Gemmata palustris: one gene and its partner. Each later gene encodes a partner of the first gene's protein in a complex. Links are inferred from orthologs where the notes say so. Each region holds a gene or a part of one and is shown in the gene's direction. Other genes may lie near its edges.

Region 1 (3,167 bases):
AGATCGGGCGTCTGCGGACCCGGAGAAAAACGCTACCCCCGCACCGGGCTCGGGTACTCTCCGGGAACCACAGCGCGTTCCACCCGGCGCCCCTCGCGTAGTACCGCGACTTTCGCGGGCAAGCCGACCGGCAGTTGCGTGAGCGCGCGGTGCAAATCGTCCACGCTCGTCACCGGTGTGCCGCCGAAACCGATGATGATGTCGTCGATCCACAAGCCCGCGTTCTGTGCCGGGCCTTCCTCTTCGAGCATCAGGATTTCAACGCCGCTCTTTTGGTCCAGCTCGAATTTCTCGCGCAGTTCCGGGGCAACCGGTACTTGGCGCACGTGCAGCCCCAAATACCCACGGATCACGCGCCCGTGCTTCAGCAGTTGCGGCAGGATCGTCTTCGCGGTATTGATCGGCACCGCGAAGCAAATGCCCTGCGCGGGCTGGATTACTGCGGTGTTGATGCCGATCACGCGGCCGTGCGAATCGACGAGCGGGCCGCCGCTGTTGCCGGGATTGAGGGCCGCGTCCGTTTGGATGACGTTATCCACCAAGTGACCGGACACGCTGCGGAGCGTGCGCCCGAGTGCGGAAATCACGCCCGCGGTCACGGTCGACTCGAACCCGAGCGGGCTGCCGATCGCGACCGCGAGCTGGCCGACCTTGATCTTCGCCGAATCGCCGAACGTCGCGAATGGGAACGTGGCGCCCTCGGCTTGTACCACCGCGAGGTCGGTCCACGGGTCGTTGCCGACCACGCGCCCGCTCATCTCGGTGCCGTCGCTGAGGCGCACGCGAACCTTATCGTGCCCCTGCACGACGTGGTGATTCGTGAGCAGGAACCCGTCCGGCGTGAACAGCACGCCGGACCCGCTCCCGCCCCTCATACCTTTGCCGACCCTGAGATTGACGACGGCCGGGCGGAGTTTGTCCGCGACGCCGACGACGGCGCGCGAGAACGCATCGAGTACGTCTTCCGGCTCGGGAGCGGGCTCGCGCTTCGGTTCGCCGGGCGCGCCGGTGCCCTCCCCGCCGTTCGTAATGAAGTGTTGCCAGAACCGCGACATGGCACGGGCCTTTCTCGTTCGAGGTGCCCATTCTATCCCGGGGAGGCAAGGGGCAGGCTGCGTACCGCCGTCCTACCCGGCTAGGTTTCTTTTCCGCCCCCCGCTATACTCCGTGCGCGTGAACGCCCGAAAGTCGCGGTCCGGTTCCCATGTCACACCTCGTCGCACTCGACGCTTTCCACGGCCCGCTCGACCTGCTCCTCTATCTGGTCAAGCGGAGCGAGGTGGACGTTCTCGACATTCCCATCGCCGAAGTTGCTGACCAGTTCCTCGCTTACGTCCTGGCCGTCAAGGAACTGGACATCGAGGCCGCGGGCGAGTTCCTGGTAATGACTGCCACCCTGATGGAGATCAAGGTCCGCTCGCTGCTCCCGGCCGACGAGCACGCCACCAGCGACGATCAGCCGGACCCGCGGCGCGAGCTCGTGCGGCAGTTACTCGAGTACCGGAAGTTTAAAGACGCGGCGGCGGCGCTCGAAGCGAAAGCAGAGGAGGCCGGCACGCGGGTCGCGCGCCAGGAGCCGCCCGAACCGGCACGCGAACATGAGCCCAAGGTGCGCCCGGTCGAGTTGTGGGACTTGGTCAGCGCGTTCGCGCGCCTCATGCGCGAAACCCAGTCGCTCCAGCCGACGACGATCGCGGTGGACGATACGCCGCAACACGTTTACGAAGCGCAACTCATGGAGCGCGTGACCGCGTCCGGCGGGCGCTTGCTGTTCCGCGAGGCGTTCCCGGCGCCGCACTACAAGGCGCGACTGATCGGCATCTTCCTCGCGGTACTTGAACTGATCCGGCACCGCGGTTTGGGCCTGGAGCAGCCCGAGCCCGAAGGCGCCATCTTCCTCGTCACCCTTCCAGACGCCCCGGCAGAGGGCGAGCCGACCGCAGATCCTATCCTGTCTTGAACGAAATCGCCCGCTTTCGCGTGGCGGGCCACTCGAACATCGTTCGTCGCACTACAACGGGTACCGCTATGTCCACGTCACCGTCCCCGCGGCCGGTCGCGCTCGTCACCGGGGCCAGCGCCGGAATCGGCGTCGAACTCGCGCACCTGCTCGCGGTCGATCACGACCTCGTTCTCACCGCACGCCGGGCCGATCAACTCCGCACACTCGCGGACGAGTTGAAGCAGAAGCACGGGGCGACGTGCCACGTGTTCCCCGCAGACCTCGCGGAACCGGACGCGCCGCGCAAGTTGTTCGACGCCGTTCACGGAGCGGGGATCACGATCGATGTGCTGGTGAACAACGCCGGATTCGGCGACCTCGGCCCGTTCGTGAAATCGGATCTCGGTAAAGCACTACGGATGATTCAAGTTAACATCACCGCGCTAACCGAACTGACGGGACTGTTCCTGCCCGAATTCGTCGCGCGCAACCGCGGGCGCATCCTGAACGTGGGCTCCATCGCGGGCTTCCAGGCCGGGCCGTTCATGGCCGTGTACTACGCGACGAAAGCCTTCGTGAACTCGTTCTCGGAAGCGCTCCACTGCGAACTACGCAAAACCAGCGTCACGGTAACGGTGCTATGCCCGGGACCGGTGGCGACCGAGTTCGCGGCGGTTTCGGGGATGCAGGTGACGCGCGTGTTCAGTGCGGGGCAAGCGATGGGTCCGCGCCCCGTGGCCGAAGCCGGCCTGAACGCAATGAAGGCGGGTCGGCGGATGACCGTTCCCGGTTGGCGGAACAAAGTGATGCTGTTTTTGGAGCGGTTCCTGCCGCGGGCCGTGGTGCTTCGCGCGGTGAAGTGGATGATGAGTCGGCGGCTTTGAAGTTTTCCGGGATGTGACTGTTTATCCCAGGATGCGCCCGCAACGCGGGCGCACCCTGGAGGTTCAGTTCACGGCCATCGCGAGCGGGATAAATTCGACCGTGGCGGCCAGTTCGCGACAGCGCTCGTCCTCGATCGCGGCCACGCGAATCGCTTCGCTCACCTCGCCGTCGTCGGGCGCGATCTGGCTGAGCAACCGCGCGCACCGGGCGCGGAAATCGCTGTCCGCGTTGCGCAGGCCGACCAAGAGTACGGGGACCGCGTCGCCGCCGATGCGCTTGAGCGCGGTGGCGGCCACAACGCGACTGCGCGTTTCTGGTTCGGACAGCAGGTTCACCAGCC
Region 2 (4,582 bases), 680 kb from region 1 along the record:
GCGGGTTCGCCAAGATCGATTCGACGCTGGCGAAGGCGAACGTGGAAGTGGCGAAGGTCGGCACGGTGCGCCCGGCGATCGACGCGAACGGCTTCGAGGTGCCGACCGCGCAAGACCCGCTCATCACCCCGGCCGGTGCGATCCTGCCGAAGCAGCCGCTCAACCGCGACCCGGGCCGGCTCTTCGGGTCGAAGCGCGCCGCGGACGCCCCGATCCTCGACTCGGCCGTTGTGCCCGCCGGGGGACAGTAACACTCAGAGGACAGAGAACAGAGTTCAGAAGACAGAACAGAAAACAGGGTCAGAGAGCGGAAAGCCGAAGACTGAATCCGAACGGGCCATCACCCTTCGATTCCGACCTTCTGACTTCTGCTCTTTGGCCCCTGTCGTTTATTTTTGTTCCTGTCTTCTGTTTCCTGACCTCTGTCCTCTGCTTGCTCTGTCCTCTGATTTCTGACCGCTGATCTCTGTTTTCTGACGCCTGTCCTCTGTCCCCTTCCGGTCCGCGATGCTCAAAAGACTGGAACTCGTTGGCTTCAAGTCCTTTGCCGATAAGACGCGGTTCGATTTCGCGCCCGGGGTCACGGGCGTGGTCGGGCCGAACGGGTCCGGCAAGAGCAACGTCGTGGACGCGGTCCGGTGGATCCTGGGCGAGCAGTCCGCGAAGAGTCTGCGCGGCGGCGAAATGGCCGACGTGATCTTCAACGGCTCCAGTTCGCGCAAAAGTCTCGGAATGGCCGAGGTGACGGTCGCGTTCGACAACGGGCGCCGGCTCCTCGCCGTCGACGCGGACGAGGTGCAACTCACGCGGCGCGTCTACCGCGACGGTACCGGCGAGTACCTGATTAACGGCCAGATGTCGCGGTTGAAGGACATCAAAGACATCCTCCTCGGGAGCGGCGCCGGCTCGGGCGGGTACACGATCATCGCGCAGGGCCGCGTCGACGAGCTGCTGCAGGCCTCGACGAAGGACCGGCGCGAGATTTTCGACGAGGCCGCCGGCATCAGCCGGTTCAAGGCGAAAAAGACCGAAACCCTTCGCAAGCTCGCGTCCGTCGAACTCAACCTGACGCGCTCCAAGGACCGGCTCGACGCCCTGGACGGCCAGCTCCGCACGCTGCGCATGCAGGCGGCCAAAGCCCAGAAGTACAAGGAGCACTCGGACCGCCTGCGCGAACTGCGCGTGGGGCTCAGCGCGCGCGAGTTCCGCACCCTCACCGCCGCCCTGATGACCGAGCAGGAGGCGCTCGCGTCGCTCAAGGTCGAAGTGTCCGGCGCAACGACCGAGGCCGAGCACCTCGAACTGCGGGCGAAGGAACTCGACTGGGCGGTCACGCGCGGCGAAGAGGCGCTACGGCACCACGAAGCGAAACTGGCCGATGCGCGGCAACAGATTACGGGCTTCGAGGGGACGCTCAAGCACGAGCGCGCCACCGAGCAGAACCTCGAAGCGGAGCTACTGAAGGTCGGGCGCCAGCGCGCGGACCTGGGCTACCGGCTGCGGGTGATCGAGGCGGACGCGGCCCGCACCGCGACCGAAAGCGCGACGGCCGAGGCGCGCGTGGCCGCGGAAAAGCAGCACGCGGACGAAGTGACCGCGGCGCTGGCCGCAATTGTAGCGCAACTCGCAGAACTCGACCGCGAACAATCGGAAGACCAGATCCAGCAGATGGAACTGGTTCGCGAGTCCGCGTCCAGCAAGTCCACCGCCGAGGCCACGCTCGCGCAAGTCAACCGCTTGCAGAAAGAGTACACGCGGAAGCTCGCGGACCGCGAACACAAGTCGTCCCAGCGCGCGACGCTCGCACACGCCCTCGACGGGCTCTCCCAGGCCGACGCCGACGTTCAGGCGCGACTCGCCGACGCGAACGAACAGATCGACACCCTCACGACGAACCGCGACCAACTCGCCGACCAACTGGCCGACGTGCAAGCCCAGCTCGAAGGCTTCCGCGTGCGCCAGGGCGACTTGCGCGGGCGCATTGATGTGCTCGAAGGTCTGGAGCGCTCGTTCGAGGGCCTCGGCGCCGGCGTGCAGCAAGTGATGCACCGGATGAAGGGCGGGGAATCGGCCGATTCGTCCCCGCTCCTTCACCCCTCGTCCGCGACGATCATCGGGCTGGTGGCCGATCTTCTCACGGTGCCGCGCGAGGTCGCATCACTCGTCGAACTCGCGCTCGGCGACACCGCACAACGCTTCGTCGTGCGCTCGCCGGAAGTCGTGGACGCGGTCGCCGCGGCCGTGGGGGATGTAACCGGCCGCGTCGGGTTCGTGCCATTGGCGGGGGTGGGCGAGGAACCTCCCCCCCCGGCCCCTCTCGCTCCTTATGAGGGGGAACCCCCTGCGGGTTCCCCCTACAACCCCCTCCTGTCAGGGAAGGGGGAGCAGGCTTCAGTGAGGGGGGATGGGGGGGGAGGTTCCCCTGGCCCTTCGCTCGCCGAATTCGTCTCGTGCGATCACCCGAACTGCGCCGCGCTCCCCGCACAGTTGCTCGGGCGCGTGCTGCTCGCGGACACGCTCGCGGACGCACGGTGGATGTCCGCGCTTCACCCCGCGTACCGCATCATCACGCGCACCGGCGAGTTGCTCGAACCGGACGGCACGCTCACCATCGGCCCGCTGAAGGCCGGAGCGGGCTTGGTGTCGCGTAAGAGCGAGTTGCGCGAGTTGCGCGAACAGTTCCGCGCGACATCCGAACTCATCACCGACACGGAAATTGAACTCGCGGACCTCCGGCGCCAGGCCGAATCCGCCGAGGGCGTGATCGAAGCCGTCGAAGCGGAAATCGCGCTCCTCTCCGACGAAGCCGGCGACTTGCTCCAGCGCATCGCGCGCCAGCGGCAGCAGGTCGAGAACCTGGACGCCGAAATCGACCTCAACCGCGGCGAGTGCCGCCTGCTCGAACAGCAGGTGCAAGAGGGCGAGGCCGCGTGGACTGCGGCGCGCATGGCAGCCGAGGAAGCCGAGCTTGCGGCGACGCAACTCACAGCGCGGCTCGCGGAAGTGAAGCAGGCTCTCGCCGCAGGTGCCCAGGAGCGCAGCGCACGCGAACAGGCCCACACCGCCGCACAGGTCGCACTGAGCCGCGCCGCGGCGGATCGGGACCGCGTGCGCGACCGCCTCGCGCAAATCGAGTCGGACATTCGTAAGCGGAAAATCGAAGCCTTCGATCTCAGCGCCGCGGACCGCAACGCACGCGGTCGGCTCGCGGACTGCACCCTCTCCGCGCTCCGCGCGTCGTCGGGACAAGCGGAAGCGTACCACGAAAAAGAGGCGCGCGAGCGCCTCGTCGCCGAACTCGGCGCGAAGACCGCGACCGACCGGGCCGCACGCGAGCGGGTCCGCGACCGGCTCCACGAACTCCGCCACGGGTGGCAAGAGAAGCAGTCTGCAGCGCACGCACGCGAACTCGCGGTTCACGACCTCAGCGCCCGACGCGATGCCGTGGCTCTACGGATTCGCGAGGACTACGGGATCGAACTGCAACAGATCACGGACGAGCCCCCGGAACCACCGCCCGATCCGGGCGCCGCGCTGAGCGAGGACGGGGCGGAGGGCGCGCTGACGCCCGTGCCCGATCTCCTCAACGCGCCACAAGAAATCGACGAGCTGAAGCGCAAACTCGCGCGGCTCGGCAGCGTGAACATGGAGGCACTCGAAGAACTCACGCGCGTGGAGAGCGAATTTAACTCGCTGCAAGCGCAACACAATGATCTCCACGCGGCCCAACAGTCGCTCCAGCAGATCATTGATGAGATCAACGGCGGCAGCCGCAAACTGTTCATGGACACGCTCACCGCGGTGCGCGGGTACTTCCAGGAGTTGTTCCGCAAACTGTTCGGCGGCGGACAGGCCGACATTGTTCTCGAAGACGAATCCGATGTGCTCGAGTCGGGTATCGAGATCACCGCGCGGCCCCCGGGCAAGGAACTGCGGGCACTGTCGCTGCTCTCCGGCGGCGAGAAGACCCTGACCGCGGTGGCCCTGTTGCTCGCGATTTTCCGCAACAAGCCGTCGCCGTTCTGCATCCTCGACGAAGTGGACGCCGCGCTCGATGAAGCGAACACGCAGCGGCTCGCGGGCGTGCTCCGCGAGTTCCTGGACCGCAGCCAGTTCATCGTCATCACGCACAAGAAGCGCACGATGGCTGCGGCGGACCGACTCTGGGGCGTGACGATGCAGGAGAGCGGCATCAGTCGCCTCCTCCCGATGCGGTTCGAGGACTGGACCGACGAAGAGGAGAACCCGGCTAGCGCCGCGGCGTAGCGCACGCTGCTGCACGAATCCGGGTTAACGCGCACCGCAGACTGGCAGTCGAATGTATTCATTCGTTCCGCATTGCTCCAGGGAGACCGCGGCCGGTTGCAGCGTGTTCGGAGCCGAGATAAGCTGATCGGAACTTCGAGCCAAGCAGGTTTGGATAATCTGTCGATCAGACTTACGAGCAGCCCGCCGTGAACATCGATGCTATTCGCGAGTTGTGGGAGGCGGGTGAGATCGGCCGAGCGGCTTTGATTATCTACGATGCACTCCCAGAGTCGTTGCGGCCGGGGTGGGCGGCCGACATCTTGGAGCTGGCCTG

What was found.
Region 2: the proteins of J8F10_RS30975 (region 1) and J8F10_RS28240 are in contact, whole or in part, in a crystal structure (PDB 3ZGX), measured with the Bacillus subtilis proteins. The link is inferred for Gemmata palustris from one-to-one orthologs.

What each region holds. Positions count from the first base shown.
Region 1 is NZ_JAGKQQ010000001.1:7,470,587-7,473,753, reverse strand. What follows is about bases 224-3,082. They hold J8F10_RS30975 (segregation and condensation protein A), read left to right. Parts: upstream 224-1,204; coding sequence 1,205-1,960; downstream 1,961-3,082. Other genes in these bases: J8F10_RS30965 (HEAT repeat domain-containing protein), read right to left, coding at 2,890-3,082; J8F10_RS30970 (SDR family NAD(P)-dependent oxidoreductase), read left to right, coding at 2,029-2,826; J8F10_RS30980 (S1C family serine protease), read right to left, coding at 224-1,055. In the rest of the region: more of J8F10_RS30980, read right to left, coding at 33-223; more of J8F10_RS30965, read right to left, coding at 3,083-3,167. UniProt on the Bacillus subtilis protein: Participates in chromosomal partition during cell division. May act via the formation of a condensin-like complex containing Smc and ScpB that pull DNA away from mid-cell into both cell halves.
Region 2 is NZ_JAGKQQ010000001.1:6,786,138-6,790,719, reverse strand. The notes cover bases 193-4,466. They hold J8F10_RS28240 (AAA family ATPase), read left to right. Parts: upstream 193-507; coding sequence 508-4,266; downstream 4,267-4,466. Other genes in these bases: J8F10_RS28235 (hypothetical protein), read left to right, coding at 4,455-4,466; J8F10_RS28245 (flagellar basal body P-ring protein FlgI), read left to right, coding at 193-251. Outside these bases: more of J8F10_RS28245, read left to right, coding at 1-192; more of J8F10_RS28235, read left to right, coding at 4,467-4,582. UniProt on the Bacillus subtilis protein: Required for chromosome condensation and partitioning.